2 regions of the Cupriavidus sp. UME77 genome follow, and region 2 is predicted to be linked to the other one. Evidence: riboswitches for the same ligand, from Rfam matches in the RefSeq annotation. Region 2 holds a riboswitch; the other holds the start of a gene.

Region 1 (10,674 bases), on a different contig from region 2:
AGATGGCCTTCGGCGTGCAGTCGATGGACCGCCAGGCGATGAAGAACAACGCGGTGGGCCTGGCCAAGGCGGCCAGGATCTTCAATATCCCGACCACCATCACCACGGTGGAGAGCGAGTCTTTCTCCGGCTATACCTACCCCGAACTGCTTGACGTATTCCCCGGCCAGCAAACGCTGGAACGCACTTCGATGAACTCGTGGGACGACCAGAAGGTGCGCGATGCGCTGGCCGCCAACGGTCGCAAGAAGATCATCGTGGCCGGGTTGTGGACCGAGGTCTGCAACACCACCTTCGCGCTGTCGGCGATGCACGACAGCGACTACGAGATCTATATGGTGGCCGACGCTTCCGGCGGCACCAGCAAGGAAGCGCACGACTACGCCATGCAGCGCATGGTGCAGGCCGGCGTGGTGCCGGTGACCTGGCAGCAGGTGCTGCTCGAATGGCAGCGCGACTGGGCGCACCGTGATAGCTATGACGCCGTGATGAAGCTGGTCAAGGAACACTCGGGCGCTTACGGCATGGGCGTGGACTACGCCTACACCATGGTGCACAAGGCCGAGCAACGTACCGCCACGCCGCACGCGTCGCTTGCCCCGGTTCCGGCCCGCTGATATTCCCGGCCTGAACCCGCAGGGAAATTCCCCAGGCAGTCAGACTAGTGCTAAAGTTCCGAGCCATGTCACCTGGTATTGCCCGGCGGCATCATGCAAAGTTGATATCGGGAGAGACTGCCTGGCCATGCGCCGGGCAGCGCCGAAGGAGCAACCGCCCCGGAAACTCTCAGGCAAAAGGACCGGTATCACGTGTGAACTCTGAAGAACCCCGGCGCTCGTCAGCCGGCGGTACCGAAGGAGCAAGCGATCCCCGTCACTCCCAAAGTGGCGTATCGTGAATCTCTCAGGTCAAGGACAGAGGGGGCGTCTTTTGCGCATGCCGCGCAAGAGGCTCCCATCCGACGTCCTGGAACCATAGAGATGAAAACAATTGCCGTTATCGGTGGTGGCATCACCGGCGTGACCACTGCCTACGCGCTCGCCAAACGCGGTTTCTCGGTCACCCTGCTCGAAAAACACCGCTATGCCGCCATGGAAACCTCGTTTGCCAACGGCGGCCAGCTTTCCGCTTCCAACGCTGAAGTCTGGACACACTGGTCCACCATCCTCAAGGGCATCAAGTGGATGCTCAAGAGCGATGCGCCGCTGCTGGTCAACCCGCGCCCGAGCTGGCACAAGCTGTCCTGGTTCGCCGAGTTCATCGCCGCTATTCCCCATTACCGCAAGAACACCATCGAGACCACGCGCCTGGCGATTGCCGCGCGCGACCACCTGTTTTCCTGGGCGGCGGCCGAAGGCATCGATTTCGACCTGAAGAAGGAAGGCATCCTCCATATCTATCGCGACAAGGCGGGCTTCGAGCATGCAGGCAGGGTGTCGAAGCTGCTGGCCGAGGGCGGGCTGGAGCGCCACGCTGTCACGCCGGAAGAAATGCGCGCCATCGAGCCGACCCTGGCCGGACAGTACTACGGTGGCTATTTCACCCAGAGCGACTCCACTGGCGACATCCACAAGTTCACCAGCGGCATGGCTGTGGCCATCGACCGCCTGGGCGTGCGTTGCCTGTACAACCAGGATGTCCAGTCGGTCAGCACCGATGGCCGGCAGGTCACCATCGTCAGCGGCGACGGCCAGCAGGCCGAATCGCGCGTGTTCGACGGCGTGGTCGTCTGTGCCGGCACGGCCAGCCGGGCGCTGGCGGCCAGCCTTGGCGATCGCGTCAATATCTATCCGGTCAAGGGCTATTCGATCACCGTCAACCTGAACGATGCGCAAAGCCAGGCGGCCGCGCCCGTCGTGAGCCTGCTCGACGACGAAACCAAGCTGGTCACCAGCCGCCTGGGCGTTGATCGCTTCCGCGTGGCGGGCACGGCAGAGTTCAATGGCTACAACCGCGACATCCGCGCTGACCGCATCCGTCCGCTGGTGGAGTGGGTCAACCAGTGCTTCCCCGGTGTCAGCACGCGCAGCGTGGTGCCCTGGGCCGGACTGCGGCCGATGATGCCTACCATGCTGCCGCGCGTGGGCCGGGGCCGTGCGTCCTGCGTGTTCTACAACACCGGCCACGGCCACCTGGGATGGACGCTGTCGGCGGTCACTGCGGACATGATCGGCGATGTGGTGCAGCAGGCCATGGGCGCCAGGCGTGCACATGGCCTGCAGGACGCGGTGGCGCTGGTGACCCCGTAAGGGGCCGGACGCGTTACGCGCCAAGCGCGGCCATGTTCTCCACCCGCAACGTCTGCGGGACCGACAGCGAGATATCGGCCGCGCGCAGCCGCTTCAGTATCTCGAACAGCAGGTCGCTCTTGGTCGCGGTGGCGATCCGCGGGCTGCCTACGTAGCCCGTCACGCTAAGCGTGATCCCGTTCGGCGCCAGCTGGCTGAACGTGACGGATGGCGCGGGCTTGTCGAGAATCGCTTCATTTTCCCGATAGGAGTCGAGCAGCAGTTCGCGCACCTGCTCGGGATCGATGTTCAACGGGAAGGTGAGGAGCAGCGTCGCGACCCCTTGCGTGCTGTTGCTCATCGTCACGTTGCGCAGGTTCTGCGAGATCAGCTGCGAGTTGGGCACGATCACGGTCGAGCGGTCGCCCAGCAGGATCTCCGTCGCGCGCACGTTGATGCGCTTGATGTCGCCCTCCACGCCGCCGATGCTCACCATGTCGCCGACCTTCACCGGGCGCTCGGTGAGCAGGATGAGCCCCGACACGAAATTCTTGACGATCTCCTGCAGGCCGAAGCCAATGCCCACGGACAGCGCGCTGACGATCCAGGCCAGGTTTTCCCATCTGACGCCCAGCAGCGACAGCGTCAGCAATACGATCAGCACATAGCCGATATTGCTGAACAGCGTGATGAGCGATGCGCGCAGGCCCGCTTCCATGCAGACCTTGGGCAGGAGTTCGGCGTCCAGCCAGCGCCGCACCGAGCGCAGCAGGTAGGTGCCGACCGAGAGCGCGATGACCGCGTTCAGGATGCGGTCGGGCATGATGTTGAGGCTGCGCAGCCGCTCGCCGCCGAGCATCGTCAGCAGGCTGTTGAGCAGGTCGCTTGGCGTGGTGCCGAAGCCGCCGGTCAGCAGTGCGATGACGGCCACCAGGAGCAGCAGGCTGGTGCCAATCCCCGAAAGCACCGTCGACGCCTGCGCGAGATGGCTGTCCCCGAGTCCGAACAACTGCTTGATGACCTTGCCGCTTGGATGGTGCGCGCTGAACACGCTTTCGCAGACGTCGCGGGTCAGTTGCGTCAACAGGTACAGGCTGCACAGGACGATGTCGATCCAGACGAGTTCATAGGTCAGGAAGCGTGCGAACGTGATGTAGCCGATCAGCAGCGCCATCAGCGAGGCGACGACCGTCACCGTTACGCCAGCGTGGATCAGGCCGGCGAAGGTGGAGCGCGCTTCAGGCCGCTCGCCCGCCGCCGCGAGCTTCGTGCGCACACGGTTGGCGCGCAGCAGCGCCGCGCCGATCGTCAGCACCACCACAAGCGACACCAGGCCGCGGCCTAGCAAGGTCACCTGCAGGCTTGTGTCCGCAGTCCGGTTGAGTTGCTCGAGTGTGCCGGCGATCAGCAGCAGGCCCGCGAGGACACTAGGGAACGGACGCATCGCCAGCGCGACCTTATCGGCGAGCGCGGGCACGCGCCATGAGGGATGGCGCGTGCACAGCAATGCCCGTCCCAGGCCCGCGATCAGCGCGCTTGTCAGTGTCAGCTTGCCGAGTTCGCTGATCAGGTCCTGCACCTGAGCTGGCAGTTCATAGTGCGGGGCGAAAGCAAAACACACGACCTGTACCGCGATGGCGGTCGCCGCAACCGTCGCGAGTACCGTGGCAAGCGCGAGCGCGCTGCGCCGCAGCCGGCTCTCGGGCAGGCGCGTCAGGCAGAACCATGCCAGCGCTCGCTCGATCAGGCGTCGGCCGATGGTCCAGACGCCGATCGCAAGCAGCAGAAGCAGGGCGGTGATTGCCTGCCGCCCGGGTTGCCAGGCCAGGTCCCACAACGGGGTGACTTGCCCCATGAACGCGTTTAGCCGCTGCTGGTCCTCCTGGCTTGGCGCGAACAACGGCTCCCAGAATGCCGTGCCGAGAATGCTGGCCGACCGCAGCGCGAGCTGGTTCTTCAATCGGCTGCGCTGCAGCTTGGCGATCTGCTCGGTCAGGTTGGTCACATTGCCCTTGACCTCGGCCGCTTGCTTCAGTCCGCTGTCCAGTTGCGCCTTGCGCGCGTTCAGGTCTGCCCGCTGCTGCGCGACTGCGGCTGCCTCCGGTGTGGTGCCGGCGGCGGGTGGCGGCCCGAGCACGTCGAGCTGTGCCTGCAACTGCGCACGCTGGGGCGTGAGCGCCGCGCTCAGCTTGTCGACGTCGCCTGCCAACTGGTGGATGGCGTCATCCAGCCCTTCGAGCTGCGTGCCGCTGGTGGGCGACGACGCCAGTTGCTTGATGCGGTCCTGCTCGGTCTGGAGCCGTTTCAGCTCGGCAACGGCATCCGCGCGCGATGGCGGCCTGGCGGCGGGCGCATCCGCATTCAAGGTGGTGTCGGCGGCTGCGGCTGCGGCCGGGAGCGCGGTGGGGATCAGGTGCAATAGCGCAACCAGCACAAGGCTCAGCACGAGCCTGGGGAGTTTGCTCATAGAAAGAGATAGATCCTTACTGATCGGCTTGCCGGGCCGGCAATCGCGCAGGTTCGCGTGGATTGCCATGACTCGTCAGACGGTCGATGACCGGGGGCGACGATCAGGATGTTGGGCGGCCGCGCGGAGATCGAGATGGGAGTCGATCGGAGCGCCAGGGGGCGATCTTGCCGGCGTGTGCTCTATAGTCCATCGGACTATTGGCGATGCCGCGTGATTGGCACGCCGCTTGATACGGGAGAATTGCCTGAAAGAGTCTGAATTATACAGAAGGCATCGCGCGCCCTTCGTTTTCAGCAGGCAACTGGCGCTTGCGTCACTCGACCCGTATCATCCAAGGTTTCACGCGAGCTGCATGCAAGCTCTGCTATTCTTGGTCAGCCGCTGCTGCCGCGGCGTGGGTTTTCTTGGTGGTGGTTTATTCCCGTGTGAGATCATGTCCGTCAACGCCAATGCCTCCATCTCGCTCGCAGCCCCTGTACCGATTGACGCATTCGGGTGCGCTGCGGAAAAGCTCTCCAGGGATCAGAATCTCGCCGGCAGCGAGATCAAGTTTTTCCGCAAAAGCTCGCCCGGCGAGAAGGCGAGCCAGGTTATCACTGCGGCGTCGAATCGTGGCTTTCTGGTGGGGGTTTCGCTGTGCACCGGACATCGCCGCCGGGTGTTTCATGAGAGCCGCGCGAGCACCCACGAATTTGAAAGGAATTCCATCTATATCCGGAATTTCCTTGAAGACTATAAAGCTGATTTTTATGGTTATTTCGATTTCATACTGCTGGAGATTTCCCGCACCTTTATCGAGCGCACCAGCGCGGAACTAGGCCGCTCGCGCATCCTGGGGCTGCGCAGCGCGGCGGGAGAGCAAGACCAGGTACTGGCGCATCTCGCCCAGGCGGCGGCGCCGGCACTGAGCCACCCCGGCATGGCCAGCAAGCTGTTCGTCGATCAGCTGGGCTTCACGATCGGGACCTATCTCGTCGAGCACTATGGGAATGGATCCGTCGCTACGCCCAAGACGAACCGGTTGCTGTCGCAACGCAGCGTGGCGACGGCCAAGGAAATGCTGATCGCCAAGATCGATGGCGATCTTTCCATTGCGGACGTCGCCGACGCCTGCAACCTGTCGCGTAGCCATTTCACCCGTGCCTTCCGGGATACGACTGGCCAGACACCTTATCAGTGGCTGGCGGCCCAGCGCCTGGAGCGCGCCCGCGGGCTGCTGCGCGAATCAGGACTCTCCCTGGCGGAAGTGGCCGTGGCTTGTGGCTTCTCCGATCAAAGCCATTTCACCCGCGTGTTCTCGCAATCGGTCGGCGTCTCTCCCGGCAACTGGCGCCGCAGGGTTCACGCCTGACGCGCCGGGCGCAAGGCCAATGCGTCGGCGCCGATGCTAGCCGCTGCCGAGGCACAGGACAATTGTCCCTTGGTATGGGTAGACGGCAGCCTGCTGTGCTCCACACAATGCGGCTGTGCCACCGTTGGCACTGCCACCGTCAGTGCCTGAGCAACTTGCGACCAAGCCATGAATGACTCTCAAGCCGGCAGTGCCGGCACACCTGCCGCCGGGCGCGGTAGCGCCGGTGCCGCCGGATCGCCGTGGAGCCCGCTGCGGCACAGCACTTTCCGGATGCTGTGGATCGCCACGGTGGCGTCCAATGTGGGCACCTGGATGAACGACGTGGGTGCCAGCTGGCTGATGACGTCGCTCGATCCCGATCCCCTGATGGTCGCCCTGGTGCAGGCAGCGGGCAGCCTCCCGATGTTCCTGTTCGCCTTGCCGTCCGGGGTGCTGGCCGATATCGTCGACCGGCGCAAGTACCTGATCTTCGCGCAGCTTTGGACACTGGCCGTGGCGACCACGCTGGGTGTGCTTGCGCTTACCGGCCTCGTCAACGCCCATGTGCTGCTGCTTGCTGCATTTTTGTTGAGCACCGGCGCGGCGATGAGCTCGCCGCCGTTCCAGGCCATCGTGCCGGACCTGGTCGACAAGGCGGACTTGCCGCCGGCCATTGCGCTGAACTCCCTGGGGATCAATATCAGCCGCGCGATCGGCCCTGCGCTGGGCGGCTTGATCCTGTCGTTCTCCGGGCCCGCAGTAGTCTTTCTGCTCAACGCGCTGTCGGTGCTGGGCGTGACGCTGGTGCTGTACCGGTGGAAGGCCGAGCCCGCCCGGCGGAACCTGCCGTCCGAGCATTTCTTCTCGGCGGTGCGTGCCGGCCTGCGGTACGTGGAGGCCGCACCGCTGCTGCGGGTCGTGCTGGTCAGGGCGGTCGCGTTCTTTCTCTTCGGCAGTGCCGGCTGGGCGCTGCTTCCGCTGGTGGCCAGGCAGGAACTGGGCCTCGGTCCGGGCGGATATGGCTTGCTGCTGGCCAGCATCGGCCTGGGCGCCGTCGGTGGCGCCCTTGTGCTCCCCAAGCTGCGCGGCCGGGTCTTAGCCGATCGCATGGTGGTGCTGGCAAGCTTGTTGTTCGCGCTGAGCTTGCTTGCGCTGGCCTATGTGCGGCATTTCTGGCTGCTGGCAGCCGCACTGCTGTTTGCCGGGCTGGCATGGATCGCGGTGTTGTCCACGCTCAATGTGGCCGCCCAGCGCAGCGCCGCTGGCTGGGTCAAGGCGCGCGCGCTGGCGGCCTACCTGACCGTGTTCTTCGGCGCCATGACCGCGGGGAGCGCGCTATGGGGCAAGACCGCCGCGCTGCTGGGCATTCCCGTCGCCCTGGTGCTGGCGGCAGCGGGGTTGGTCCTTGCATGCGCCACTGCGTTGCGGTGGCGCCTGGACATCTCGCCGGACCTGGACCTGGCGCCTTCAGGTTTTCTGCACCCGGGTGAACTGGACGTGGCCCATGACCGTGGGCCGGTGATGATCTGCGTGGAATACGAGGTCGCGCGCGAGGATGCGGCAGCGTTTGCCGAGGCCGTGCAGGAGATGCGCCGGATTCGTCGTCGCAGCGGTGCGCTGTCCTGGGGTGTCTACGAAGACCTGGCCGCGCCCGGGCGCTTCATCGAGACCTTCCTGGTGGAGTCGTGGCTGGAGCATCTGCGCCAGCACGAGCGCCACACCATGAACGACAAACTGATCCAGACGCGCGTGCATCGTTTTCACCGCGGAGCCGCGCCGCCCGTCGTGCGCCACCTGGCAGCACCCGACGGCAGCTGACCACCCCTGCGCTGGATCATGGCGGGGTGGCGTCCAGGCGCGGCAGCAGTTGCCTGGACAGCTCCAGGATCAACAGGATCACGAGCACGCCACTGATGGCGAACAAGGCCGGAATGCCAGCCGTGTCCACCAGGCGCGCGGCCAGCAGCACGCCAAGGCCCTGGCCCGCGAACAGGCAGAACGCAAACAAGGCGACGGCGTTCGCGCGTTGCGAAGGTGCCATCTGCGTGGCGGCGGTTTGCATCGCATTCAGGACGATGTAGTAGCCACAGCCCGCGCACAGGCACCCTGCGGCGATCCAGAGCCAGTGTTGCCCAAGTGCAATGCAGGCCATCCCCACGCCAAGCAGCGCGGCCGCCAGCCTGGCCAGGCGCTGCCGTCCCATCCTGCGAATCAGCACAGGCGCGAAGCCGGCGTACAGCAGTCCGCCTATGCCGTGCATCGACGTGATGGCGCCGGCCGCTGCCAGGGACAAGGCAAAGTGGAGCTTGAGGTAGGTCGGCACAAAGGCGAACACGCTTGGGCAGAGCAAGCCCAGCAGCAAGGTCATGCAAAGTACCCGGCGCACCCATGCGGATTTCAGCAGGGTAGCGGGCCCTGGCCGCGGGCCGGGGGCCTCGCGCTGCCAATGGCCGGCCGTTACATCGCGGCGTGCCAGGCCGGCCAGGATCGCGGCCACACAGGCGAAGCCGGCTGCCAGCAGCGCGAAGGCGGCACGCCAGCCCAGCGTATCGGCGACGAGTCCGGATACCCATTGGCCGGTCATCAGTCCGCAGATCGTGGCCACCGAATAGCGCGCGAGCAGGCTCTGCCGCGAGACCAGTGGTTCGGTATCGCCGAGGCGCGCCAGGCAGATCGGGATGACGCCCGCGGCTGCGGCGCCGGCCACGGCGCGCAGCACCACCAGCCATTCGAAGCCAGGCGCCAGCGACTGGCCGAAATTGGCAACGGCGCATGCCAGCAAGGCGGCCGCGATGACACGCAGCTTGCCGTAGCGCTCGGCCAGGGGCCCGTAGATCAGCTGGAATGCGGCATAGGCAAGCATGAAGCTTGTCACCGCTATACCGGTCTTTCCTGCGGAGATCCCAAAATCGCGCGACAAGGCCGGCAGCAGGGTGTCGGCGCCCCGGATGGAGGCGGCGGCAAAGAAGCCGCCCAGCCCCAGGGCAAGCCGCTCGTGGCGCATGCCGAGTGCCAGGGGCATCACGCTCTCGGACATCGTCCTCAGTCTCCTGGCCAGGGCCCGGAATTCGCGCTTCGCGTCAGCACGTTCCCGATGCAACGGATGATGTCAGCTTCCATGAAGGGTTTGCTGAGAAAACATACCGCACCGATCGCCTCGGCGCGTTGCCGGAAGCGCTCCTCGGGGAAGGCCGTCATGAAGATCACCGGCGTGGAAAACCCGCGTGCGCGCAGGTGTTCGCAGAGCGCGAAGCCGTTCATCGCGGGCATCTGCACGTCGGCGACCAGGCAGGAAATGGCATCGATGGTGTCTGACTGAAGCAGATCGTTCCCGCTCGCATAAAGTTCGACGCTCATATTGAAGGAGCGGAGCAGGCTTCCCAGGGCTTGTCGGACAGCAGCATCGTCGTCGACGATGGCGATCACCGGGGTAGCTATCACACGGTGTTCCTCCTTTTGTCTTGAGCGGTGACGAAGCGGTCGGAGGCCTCCATCGCTTGCTTCGAGGATATCGCGCTGTCACGCTCAGTGGAATCATACGGTGGTATTGTCGGCATCGGTCGGGGATTCCCCCCTGGGGAGCGCAGGGTAGAGCGGTCCGGCCGCGCTGTCCCCACCGTGCTCCCAGGCCAGGCGTGGCCCGCCCGGCCCAGGCCTGGCGTGGCTGGGGGTAACACCAAAGTATGAGACGGCGACACCGGCGGGCGCAGCCTCTACAGCGGATTGCCCCTCGTGGGCGCAATATACTCTGAGGTTTCCAGCTTTCATGATGCGGTCCCAGGTCCGATGAATTCGTTGCGCAGCTACAAGCTCGAGTATCTGCTGGACGGTGAGGTCGCGCTGCTGCGCGGGACCGCCGCCGGATGCTCGCCCGTGCTGCTTTCGCTCGCCGGCCCGGCTGCCAGCGCGGCGGGCGTACGGCGACGCCTCGAGCACGAATACACCTTGCGGGACCTGCTGCGATCCGATTGGGCAGCGGTTCCGGTGGCATTGATCCGCTATGACCGCAGGCCGGCCCTGCTCGCGGCCGACGAGGGAGGCTTGCCGCTGGCCCAGTTGCTTGGCGAGCCGTTTCAACCGGAAGCCTTCCTGGAAATCGCGATCGCCGTGTCCGCCGCGATCTCGGCCATGCACGAATCCGGCATCATCCACCGGGACATCAAGCCAGCGCATCTCCTTATCGCATCGAACCGCGAACGGGCCTGGATTACCGGGTTCGGCATTGCCACCGTCGCATCGTCCGGCACCTTGCCAGGCGCGGATCCCCCGATGCTGGCTGGAACCCTGGCCTACATGGCGCCCGAGCAGGCCGCCAGGGGCGAGTCGGCGGTCGACGCACGGGCGGACCTCTACGCGCTGGGCGTGATCCTGTATCAGATGCTCACGGGTGTCCTGCCGCTCGAAGCCAGCGAGCCGGTCGGCTGGGTGCACAGCCATTTCGCAAGACTGCCGGTGGCACCGTCGGAGCGCAACGACGCCGTTGCGCCAGTGTTGTCGGCCATGGTGATGCGGTTGCTGGCCAAGGCACCCGAGGAACGCTACCCCAGCGCGGGCGCGCTTGCCGGCGAACTGCGGCGGTGCCTGGAGGCGTGGCGCAGCCAGGGCAGCCTGGATCTGGTCGCAAGCGCACCGTTGCCTGACTC
Region 2 (10,674 bases):
CCGCTGCTCCGGCCGCTCCCGCAGCGGCACCTGCAGCCGCCGCACCGGCTGCCGCAGCTGCAGCCGCGCCGGCTTCCGCCGAAGTGGGCAAGAAGGTCTACGAACAAGTCTGCGCCGCCTGCCACGCGGCCGGTGTTGCCGGTGCGCCGAAGTTCGGCGACAAGGCAGCCTGGGCTCCGCGCCTGAAGGAAGGCATGGACGCCGTGCACGCCTTCGCCCTGAAGGGCAAGGGCGTGATGCCGCCGAAGGGTGGCTACGCCGGCCCCGACGCCGACGTGATGGCCGCAGTGGACTACATGGCCAACGCTTCGAAGTAAGCGCAAGCAGCTCTCAACAAAAAAGCCCGCGGCATGCCGCGGGCTTTTTGCTTTCCGGTGTGACTCAAACCACGCGCGAGTAGCGCGTTGGCATCGGCAAAGGCGTACCCGCATCAGCGCTCCGGATGGCAGCGGGCTCGGTGCGCCGGGCATCCTCGCGCAGGAAGCCGTCGAACACCATGGCCAGGCGGCGCACCAGCAAACGCCCCAGCGGTGTCACCTCGATGCGCCCAGGCTCACAGCGCACCAGCCCGTCTTCGGCCAGCCGCGCCAGTTCCGTCAGCTCGTGCGCGAAGTGCTCGGCAAAATCGATGCGGTGGCGCGTTTCGACCGCCGCCATATCCAACACGCCATTGCACATCAGCGCGCCAATCACATCGCGCCGCAAGTGATCTTCGTCACGCATGGCGAAGCCGCGCATCACGGGCAGCACGCCGGCGTCGAGGCCACTGTAGTAGTCATCCAGCGTGCGGGCGTTCTGCACGTAACGGCCCGCCACTGCGCCGATTGACGAAACGCCGAAGCCGAGCTGGTCATGGCCGGCGTGGGTGGAATAGCCCTGGAAGTTGCGCTGCAGCCGGCCCTCGCGCTGGGCCACGGCGAGCGCGTCGTCCGGCAGCGCGAAGTGGTCCATGCCGATGTAGACGTAGCCCGCGGCGGTCAGCTGCTCGATCGTGCCGACCAGGATGTCGAGTTTTTCGGCAGCGGCCGGCAGTGCGCGTTCGTCGATGCGCCGCTGCGGCTTGAACACGTGCGGCAGGTGCGCGTAGCTGTACACCGAGAGCCGGTCCGGGCGCATTGCCAGCACTTGTTCCACGGTGGCGGCAAAACGCGCCGTGGTCTGGTGCGGCAGGCCGTAGATCAGGTCCATGCTGACCGAGCGGAAACCCAGCCGGCGCGCGGCGTCGACGACCGCCTGCGTCTCGGCCAGCGATTGCACGCGGTGGATGGCGCGCTGGACCTCGGCGTCGAAATCCTGCACGCCCAGGCTGATGCGGTTAAAGCCAAGTTCCGCCAGCAGCGCCATCTGCGTGTCACCGATGCGGCGCGGGTCGATCTCGATCGAGTGCTCGCCCTCGGGCAGCAGGTGGAAGTGCTGGTGCAGCGCGTCCATGACACGGCGCATCTCGGCGGGATCGAGGAAGGTCGGCGTGCCGCCGCCCCAGTGCGACTGCACTACCTCTCGCCGCGTGCCGATCTGCTGCGCCACCAGCGCCATCTCGCGCGCCAGGTAGTCCACGTAGCGGGCGCTGCGACGGTGGTCCTTGGTGATGATCTTGTTGCAGCCGCAGTAGTAGCAGATGTTCTCGCAGAACGGCACGTGCACGTACAGCGAGAGCGGCGCGGCGGCTTTGGCGGTGTTGGTGGCGCTGGCAGCGCAATCGGCCAGCGCCTGCTGGTAGTCCTGCGCGCCGAAGCCGCCGTGGAAGCGGTCCGCCGTCGGGTACGAGGTGTAGCGCGGGCCGTTGATATCCATGCGCCCCGCCAGCGCGCGAAAGTCCGACAAGGCATGCGGATCCGGCGCTGCCGCGCCCCGTCCCGCCGGCTTGCCGGTGCAGGCGGCGCCGCACTTGCCGGAGCAGGTGCGGGACTGGCTCGAGACGGCAACGGCAATGGGAACGGACATTGCATTGGGAAACGGGGCGGGGGCAGTCGCAGCCATGGGGCGGCCTTTGTCGTGGATTCGATGGCCCATCGTAGGGCGCGCCGCCCGCGCCTGCGTTGACCGGGGTCAAGCCGCGGCCCATGACATGCCCGGCGTCATGCCAGCGTCACCTGGGCCGGATAGGCTGCGCGGCGCTCTCCCCCAATCATGCCATTGCTCTGTACCTGGCCTCGCGGATTCCCATGCACGCTTCTTCCCTGATCGCCAACCCCGCACGGCCGCCGCGCCGCCGGGTCCTGGCCGCGCTTGGCAGCGCCATGCTGGCGCCTGCCTCCTTGCTGGCGCAGGCGCCGCCGCGCCGCCCGCTGGTGATCGGCCACCTGGTGGACCGGGGCGGCGCCCAGGCCGACCTGGCACGCGACTACCTGGCGGGGGCCAAGGTGATGTTCGATGCGGCCAACGCCGGCGCGCGCGAGCCGCGCGTGGTGCATGTGGTGCGCGAGGTCGACGCCGATCCGCGCGCGGCCACGGCGCAGGCGCTGTCGCTGGTCGACGGAGAGCGGGCGGAATTGCTGTTCGGCCCCAGCGATGCCCTGCTGCCGGTGCTGGCCGCCTCGCCCGAGCTGGCCCGGCGCGGCGTGCAGATCGTGGCGCCGTTGTCGGGGCTGTCGCTCGCGGCGGATCATGTCTGGTACACGCGGGCCGACTACCGCAGCGAGCTGGATGCGGCCATCCGGCAGTTGCGCAGCTATGGCCTCAAGCAACTGGTGCTGGCCGTGGCGCCGGATTTTGCGGCCGGCAGCCTGGCTAGCGGCACGCCGTGGCGGCGCCAGGCCGAGCAGGAGCCGGGACTGCAGGCACTCACGCTGGATGCGGGCAAGGGCAGCGACGCCGGGGCGGTCGCGCAACGCATCGCCGCCGCGCGCCCGGCCGCGGTGATCGTGGCAGGCGATACGCTGGCCTATGGCAACCTCGGCCGCGCGCTGGCGGCGCGCGGCTGGTACGGCTTCCTGGTGGGCTTGTCGGCGGTCAATTCGCTGGCGGCACGCGAGATTCTTGGCGCCGGCTACACCGGCGGCATCGTGCTGACGCAGATCGCCCCGGGGCCGCAGGACCTGACCCTGCGCGTGGTCAAGGAGCACGTGGGCCGGATGAAGCAGTTCCTGGACGAGCCCGCCTCGCCGGCCACGCTGGCCGGCTATATCGGCGCGGCCTGGCTGGTGCGCACGGCGCTGGCTGCGCCGCGCGGGGCCAGCCCGGCGGACCTGCGGCGCGCGCTGCAGGCCCGTGTCGACGTGGGCGATTTCGTGCTGGATTTCACGCGCGGCTCGCGCGGCTCGCAGTATGTGCAGCTTGCCGCAATGGGTGGCGGCACGGCACGGCACGGCACGGTGAGCGGTAGCGTTGGCACCGGGCCGCCCGCGGCTCAGGCGCGCGGCAGCACGATGCGCACCCGCAGGCCGCCTTCCGCCCGGTTGGCCAGGCTGAGCTCGCCGCCGTGGCGCGAGACAATATCCGCGGCGATCGACAGGCCCATGCCGACCCCGCCGGTGGCACGGTTGCGCGAGGATTCGAGCCGGTAGAACGGCTCCAGCACGCGCGCCATTTCCTCCGGCGGAATGCCGGGGCCGTTGTCGCACACATCGATCACCACCCGCTCGGGGCTGTCCGCCAGTTCAATGCACGCGCTGCCGCCGTAGCGGTGCGCGTTCTCGACCAGGTTGACCACGGCCCGGCGCAGTTCGGCCGGATAGGCCAGCAGCGGCTCGGCGTCGCCAGACAAGGTGACGTCCTGGCCGACTTCCGTGGCATCGTCCACCACGGCCTGCAGCAAGGCATGCACATCCACCCGCTGGCGCGGCGCGGCGGCGCCGTCGCGCTCGCGCAGGTAATACAGGGTGGCATCGATCAGACCGTTCATCTCCGCCAGGTCCTGGCGCAGGCGATAGCGGACCTGGTTGTCGTCGACGCCTTCGATGCGCAGGCTCATGCGGGTGAGTGGGGTGCGCAGGTCGTGGGACACGGCAGCCAGGAAGCGCGATTGCTGTGCCAGCTGGGTGCGGATGCGCTGCTGCATGTGGTTGAAGGCCTTGGCTGCGGCGCGGGCCTCGGCCGGGCCGCTGTCTTCGTCCAGCGGCGGGGCATGCACGTCCTGGGCCAGCCGGCCGGCGCTGCTGGCCAGGCGCTGGACCGGCCTGGCCAGCAATCGCGCACCCACCCAGGACGCGGCCACAATGGCGGCGAGCTGGAACAACTGGCCCAGGCGCGGCGGCCCAAGACCGTGGGTGCGGCGCGGGCGGCGTGGCGGCACTGGGGCTCCGGCTCCGCCTTGGCCGTTGTCCGCGCGCGCCTCGGCGTCCGGCGGCGGCGGGGACTCGCCCCGCCGCCCCTCTTCACCCGGGGGCGGCGGCGGCATCTCGTCGCCGGGCACGAAGGTGAACCCGGTATGCCCCGGGCGCGGGAACACACTCTCGATGACCGTGACGCCGAGCAGATGCACGGCCAGCATGATCGCGGCCATCACCAGGAACAGCCGGATGAACATGGAGTCGTGGCGGGCTACCCAGCCCGCGCGCTCAGGCTTCGACGGCACCGGTGAAGACATAGCCCTCGCCTCGGACGGTACGGATCAACGTCGGGTCGCGCGGATCGTCGCGCAGCTTCTGGCGCAGGCGCGAGACCAGCAGGTCGATGCTGCGATCAAAGACGTCGAGATCGCGGCCGCGCGCCTGGTTGATCAGCAGCTCGCGATCCAGCACGCGGTTCGGATGCTCGATAAACGCCAGCAGCAGCCGGAATTCCGCATTGGACAACGGCACCACGGTTTCCTCGCCATCCACCAGCTGGCGCAGCGTGGTGTTGAGGCGCCAGCTGCCGAAGCGCAGTTCATGGCCGCCCGCCGCCGCCGGGCGCTTTACGCCGCCGCCCCGGGCACGGCGCAGCACGGTGTGGATGCGCGCCACCAGCTCGCGCATCTCGAAGGGCTTGGTGACATAGTCGTCGGCGCCCACCTCCAGCCCGACCACGCGGTCGGCCAGCTCGGTGCGCGCGGTGAGCATGATTACCGGCAGGTTGCTGCGCTCGCGGATCTCGCGGCACAGCGTCAGGCCGTTTTCGCCGCGCAAAGAGAGGTCGAGCACCACCAGGTCGTAGTCGCGCGTGGCCATGGCGGCGCGCATGGCGGCGCCGCCCTCGGCGCCGTCGGCTTCGATGCCAAAGGTGGAGAGGTACTCGGCCAGCATGGCGCGGATCTGCGGATCGTCGTCGACGATCAGCAAATGAAGGGGCGAGGCGGGAGAATGGTCCATCGGGTTTCGTCGTGCTTTGCAGCGGTTCGCCGCGTCGTGCGCGGCAGGTTGGTGCGCCGGCAGGCCGGTATTGCAGCGGATTCGGGCGAATCAGGGAGGCCCGGCAAGCCGCCGCCGCCGCCAGGGATTCACTCTACCAGCCCGGCGCGGCGGCCTGATAGGCAGGGTGTGGCCGCTTTGTACCGGGCTTGATACAAAGCGGCTTGCCCGGCGGCCCGCTTTGTACGGCATTGCTTCCGCGCGCTGACCAAGCGCTCAAGCAATAGCGGGCCGGCCTTTCTAAGATGTCATGTCGTTATTCCGCCGCTTTTGTGCCTGCCAGTTCCTGACCGGCGGGCCACGGCAGCCCGGCGCCCCCGCATGACCTCCATGGAGAATCCTTGTGACCCAGCCCCAAGCCTTGTTGCCCCGCCTCCGCGCCTTGCTGTCCCTTGCCGTGCTGTGCGGCGCCTGCGCCTTGACGCTGCCGGCGCACGCGCTGCAGACCAGCCCGCTGGCGGTTGCCGGCCCCGGCCGGCCGGCGGCGCCCACATCGCTGCGCGACGCGCTGGCGCTCACGCCTGCCCAGGCCACCCTGTGGCAAACCGCCCTGGACGCGGCGCGGGAAGCGCATGCGCACGCGCTGGAACTGCAGGCGCGCTTTATCCGCGAGGGCGGCGGCCCCGGTCAGCCGGAGGGTCCCGAGTCGTCGCTGCGCGCCCGCGCGGAGCGGGAAGACCGCCTGCACGATGCGCTCGACAAGGATCGCCGCGCCGTGCGCGATCGCTGGATCGCATTTGAAGAAAGCCTGGATGCCGGCCAGCGCAAGCGCCTGCGCGACATGCCAGAGGGCCGTTTGGCGGGTCCGCCGCAGGGCGCATCCGCCCACCCTTTCCCCGGCGCCATGGCAGGCCCCATGCCCTGCACCTTCGGGGCGAACGGCCCATTCGGCGTACCCGGCGCTGCGGTGCCTCACCAACTAGGAGCGCCAGATGCCCGGTAAGCCCCTCGACCACGCAAGCCCGGTAGCAGGCGCGCGCCTGATGGCCACGGGACCTGGCGGATTCCCAAAAAAAACGCCCCCGGACCCAAGTGCGGAGGCGCAGAACAGGGAAGAAGTCGGGCGTGCTGCCCGGCCACGCCACTCCGAAGGGACGGAACGGCGCGGCGCCTGGTCCATACGTCGGGCCAGGCACCGGCGATGTTAGACAGACATCGGGCGAGGGTCATGTCCCGCTTGTAGGCTAATGTATCGACTTTGTACGATTGGCACCGGGATGGGGCACGGAACACCGGCCGGGGCCGGTCATGCCGAGGTCTTGCCGGGCGTTCCCAGCAAGGCCTTGAGTCCGGCCAGGCGGTCCTTGGGGCTCATGGCGGGCGTTTCGTCCTTGATCGCGGGGGCCTCTTCGAGCTTCATCTCGCCGATAAAGCGCGAGGGCTCGCAAGAGTAGGTATCGCGGGCGCGCTTGCGCTTCTTGCACCAGCTCAGGTGCAGGCTGCGCTGCGCACGCGTGATGCCTACGTACATCAGGCGGCGCTCTTCCTCGATCTTCTCGTCGCTCATGTCTTCGTCTTCGCGGCAGTGGGGCAGGATGCCCTCTTCCACCCCGACCAGGAACACGTGCGGGTACTCCAGCCCCTTGGAGGCGTGCAGCGTCGACAGGCGCACCGCGTCGGGATCTTCCTCGCGGCCTTCGAGCATGCTCATCAGCGCCACCGTCTGGGTCAGCTCCAGCAGGTTCTTGCCCTCGTCGCCAAAGCCATCGGCGGTGTCGAAGCCGGTGGCCTCCTCGCCCTCGCCCGTGGCCTCGGGCTTGGTGCCCTTGCGCTTGAGCCAGTCGAGGAATTCCAGCGTGTTGGTCCAGCGCGACTGGGCCTGGCGCTCGTCGAAGGTGTCGTACAGGTAGGCCTCGTAATGAATGCCTTCCATCATGTCGTCGAGCACCTGGGTGGCGGGATCGCTGGCCGCGCGCCCGGCCAGGCGCACCATGGCTTCGCAGAACACCCGCAGCGGCTCCAGCTGGCGCGGCTGGAGCTTGCCTTCGATGCCGCCCATCATGGCCGCCTCGAACAACGACACCTTGGCCTGGCCGGCGAAGGTGCCAAGCACTTCCAGCGTGGTATTGCCCACGCCACGCTTGGGCGTGGTGATGGCGCGGATGAAGGCGGGATCGTCGTCCGGGTTGGCGATCAGGCGCAGGTAGGCGCAGATGTCCTTGATCTCGGCCTTGTCAAAGAAGCTCTGCCCGCCCGAGAGCACATAGGGAATGCGCTCGCGGCGCAGGATCTGCTCGAACAGCCGCGCCTGGTGGTTGCCGCGATACAGGATGGCGTAGTCGCGGAACTGCGCGCGGCGCTCGAACTTGTGGGCCGACAAGCGGAACACGACCGACTCCGCCTCGTGCTCCTCATCGTTCATCGGGTTGACGGCAATGGGGTCGCCCATGCCGTGCTCGCTCCACAGCTTCTTGTCGAACAGCTTGGGATTGTTGGAGATGACCGCGTTGGCCGCCTCCAGGATGCGCACGGTGGAGCGGTAGTTCTGCTCCAGCTTGACCACCTTGAGGTCGGGGAAATCGGTCTGCAGCAGCTTGAGGTTGTCCAGCGTGGCGCCGCGCCAGCCGTAGATGGCCTGGTCGTCGTCGCCCACCGCGGTGAAGGCCGGCGCGCGCAGGTGCGAGCCGCCGGCGAGCTGCTTGAGCAGCTGGTACTGGCAGGCGTTGGTGTCCTGGTACTCGTCCACCAGGAAGTAGCGCAGCCGGTTCTGCCAGCGCAGGCGCACCTCTTCGTTGCGCGCGAACAGCTCCGCCGGCAGGCGGATCAGGTCGTCGAAGTCCACGGCCTGGTAGGCATGCAGCGTAGCCACGTAGTTGCGGTAGATCAGCGCCGCCTGGTGATCGTCGGGGTTGTCGGCCTGGGCGATGGCGGTCTCGGGATCGACCATGCCGTTCTTCCACAGCGAGATGGTGCTCTGCACGCTGCGGATCAGCTTCTTGTCGGTGGAGGCGAGCTGCTCCTGCACCATGCCAAAGCAATCGTCCGAGTCCATGATGGAGAAGCGCGGCTTCAGGCCCACGTGCTCGGCCTCGGCGCGCAGGATCTGCACGCCCAGCGAGTGGAAGGTGCTCACCGTGATCTGCTTGATGGGAATGCGCTTGCCCTCGCGCGTGGTCTTGCCTTCCATCAGCTTGGCGATCCGCTCCTGCATCTCCTTGGCGGCCTTGTTGGTGAAGGTCACCGCGGCGATGTGCTTGGGCTGGAAGCCCTTGTCCTCGATCAGGTGCGCGATTTTCTGCGTGATCACCCGGGTCTTGCCCGAGCCGGCGCCGGCGAGCACCAGGCAGGGGCCGTCGAGGTAGCGAACGGCTTCGGATTGGGCAGGGTTGAGTCCGTGGGTCATGCGAGGGCTGGTGGTGATGCTGGGTGGCGGGATGGCCGGCAAGGCGGGCGCGGGCTTTTGCGCATGGCAAAGGCAGCACATGCACGGGCGCGGCCAAGGCCACGGGTGAAGCCTGCGGCACAGCAAAAGCCATCGGAGCCGCAGATGTTAACACGCCGGCCAGCCGGCCCGCGGCTGCGCCCGGGCTGGCGCGCGAGCGCGTTGACAAGCCCCCGAGGCTGGCTGTAGAGTCGCGCCATCCGACCGGGAGAGCGCGCAGATCTTGCGCCGCCGAAGGGGTATCACCCGAAAACTCTCAGGCACCATGGACTGGTTGGATCGGCTTGCAACATGCACACGATGCACGCCGTACTCTGGAGAGCGGCACCCGCCACTGATCGATTCCGTCGACAGCCTTGGTGAGCGTGCCCACCGAAGGGGCGCGCAAGGTTTGGATTTCCGGCAGTTCAATTGGGATCCCGCCTTGTAATCTCTCAGGTATCGAGGACAGAGGGGTCATCCGCCGCAGCGGATCTGGCAGCGCTATGGCGCGCCGAATCCTGCGGCGGATGGCCCTTTTTCGTTTTCGAACCGAGATTTGCCTTCCCCCGAGGATTCCATGACGCTCCAGGCCACGCCCCTCAACGCCATCCACCGCGCACTCGGCGCCCGCATGGTCGACTTCGGCGGCTGGGACATGCCGGTCAACTACGGCTCCCAGATCGAGGAACACCATGCCGTGCGCAGCGATGCCGGCATGTTCGACGTCTCGCACATGTGCGTGGTCGACCTCAAGGGCGCCAATGTGCGCCCCTTCCTGCGCGGCCTTCTGGCCAACAACGTCGACAAGCTGCAAACGCCGGGCAAGGCGCTGTACTCCTGCATGCTGGATGAGAAGGGTGGCGTCATCGACGACCTGATCGTCTATTTCTTCGCCGAGGACTATTTCCGCCTGGTGGTGAACGCTGGCACCGCCAACAACGATATCGAATGGATCGCCGCACGCAACGCCGCCACCAATAGCGGCGTGCGCATCACGCCGCGTCGCCACGACAATGCGCCCGACGGCGTGGACCCGCTGGCCATCGTTGCGGTGCAGGGCCCGAATGCCCGCGCCAAGGTGTGGAGCGCCTTCCCCTCGACGCAACCCAGCGAAGCCCTGAAGCCGTTCAACGCCGTGGTGGTGCAGGATCCCGCCCTTGGCGAAGTCATGGTGGCACGCACCGGCTATACCGGCGAAGACGGGTTCGAGCTGGTAGTGCCAGCCGAGAACGTGGCCGGCCTGTGGGAAAAGCTGATCGCCGAGGGCGTGCGCCCGGCGGGCCTGGGCGCGCGCGACACGCTGCGCCTGGAGGCCGGCATGAACCTGTACGGCCAGGACATGGATATCCACACCTCGCCGCTCAACGCCGGCCTGGGCTGGACCGTGGACCTGCAAAGCGAACGCGACTTCACCGGCAAGGCTGCCCTGGTCGCCGGTGGCAAGACCCAGCAGTTCGTCGGGCTGATCCTGCGCCCGGCCAACGGAAAAGCAGGCGGCGTGCTGCGCGCCCACCAGAAGGTCATTACCCCTGCTGGCGAAGGCGAAATCACCAGTGGCACCTTCAGCCCCTCGCTGTCCCAATCCATCGCTTTTGCCCGCCTGCCGCTCGACGTTGCGCTCGGCGCCGAGGTGCAGGTCGAGATCCGCGACCGCAAACTCGCCGCGACTGTGGTTAAACTGCCGTTTGTGCGCAATGGCAAGGCACTCGTGAGCTGAACGCTCGCACCGGTCACAGCGCGCCCGCCGGCGGTTACCCCGTCGAACATCGACATCCCCCGGCGGGCGCTGAATAACAAATTGAATCTGGAGCAATCCCATGAATTTCCCCGCCGACCTGAAATACACCGAGTCCCATGAGTGGGTGCGCGTCGAAGCCGACGGCACGCTGACCATCGGCATCACCGACCACGCGCAGGACGCGCTGGGCGACATCGTCTTCCTGGAACTGCCGGAAGTGGGCAAGTCGGTCGGCGCCGGCGACGCGCTGGCCGTGGTGGAATCGGTCAAGGCCGCGTCCGACATCTACGCTCCGGTGGCAG

What was found. A riboswitch is a leader RNA that binds a small molecule or an ion and turns the genes downstream of it on or off. The one in region 2 is predicted to bind glycine.
Region 1: another riboswitch for glycine. It lies ahead of A9975_RS35730 (D-amino acid dehydrogenase); the one in region 2 lies ahead of gcvT (glycine cleavage system aminomethyltransferase GcvT).

The regions. Positions count from the first base shown of each region.
Region 1 is NZ_LZZU01000092.1:37,599-48,272, forward strand. Features, by position in the region: gene A9975_RS35725 (hydrolase) at 1-617, shown strand, start outside; glycine riboswitch at 716-812, shown strand; gene A9975_RS35730 (D-amino acid dehydrogenase) at 981-2,249, shown strand; gene A9975_RS35735 (DUF3772 domain-containing protein) at 2,263-4,695, opposite strand; gene A9975_RS35740 (helix-turn-helix domain-containing protein) at 5,051-6,049, shown strand; gene A9975_RS35745 (MFS transporter) at 6,218-7,849, shown strand; gene A9975_RS35750 (MFS transporter) at 7,866-9,068, opposite strand; gene A9975_RS35755 (response regulator transcription factor) at 9,074-9,472, opposite strand; gene A9975_RS35760 (ATP-binding protein) at 9,818-10,674, shown strand, end outside.
Region 2 is NZ_LZZU01000046.1:89,680-100,353, forward strand. Features, by position in the region: gene A9975_RS18335 (cytochrome c5 family protein) at 1-317, shown strand, start outside; gene hemN (oxygen-independent coproporphyrinogen III oxidase) at 382-1,794, opposite strand; partial or broken gene A9975_RS18345 (ABC transporter substrate-binding protein) at 2,166-3,290, shown strand; gene A9975_RS18350 (ATP-binding protein) at 3,350-4,528, opposite strand; gene A9975_RS18355 (response regulator) at 4,500-5,231, opposite strand; gene A9975_RS18360 (hypothetical protein) at 5,614-6,213, shown strand; gene A9975_RS18365 (UvrD-helicase domain-containing protein) at 6,517-8,613, opposite strand; glycine riboswitch at 8,848-8,935, shown strand; glycine riboswitch at 8,957-9,113, shown strand; gene gcvT (glycine cleavage system aminomethyltransferase GcvT) at 9,212-10,351, shown strand; gene gcvH (glycine cleavage system protein GcvH) at 10,452-10,674, shown strand, end outside.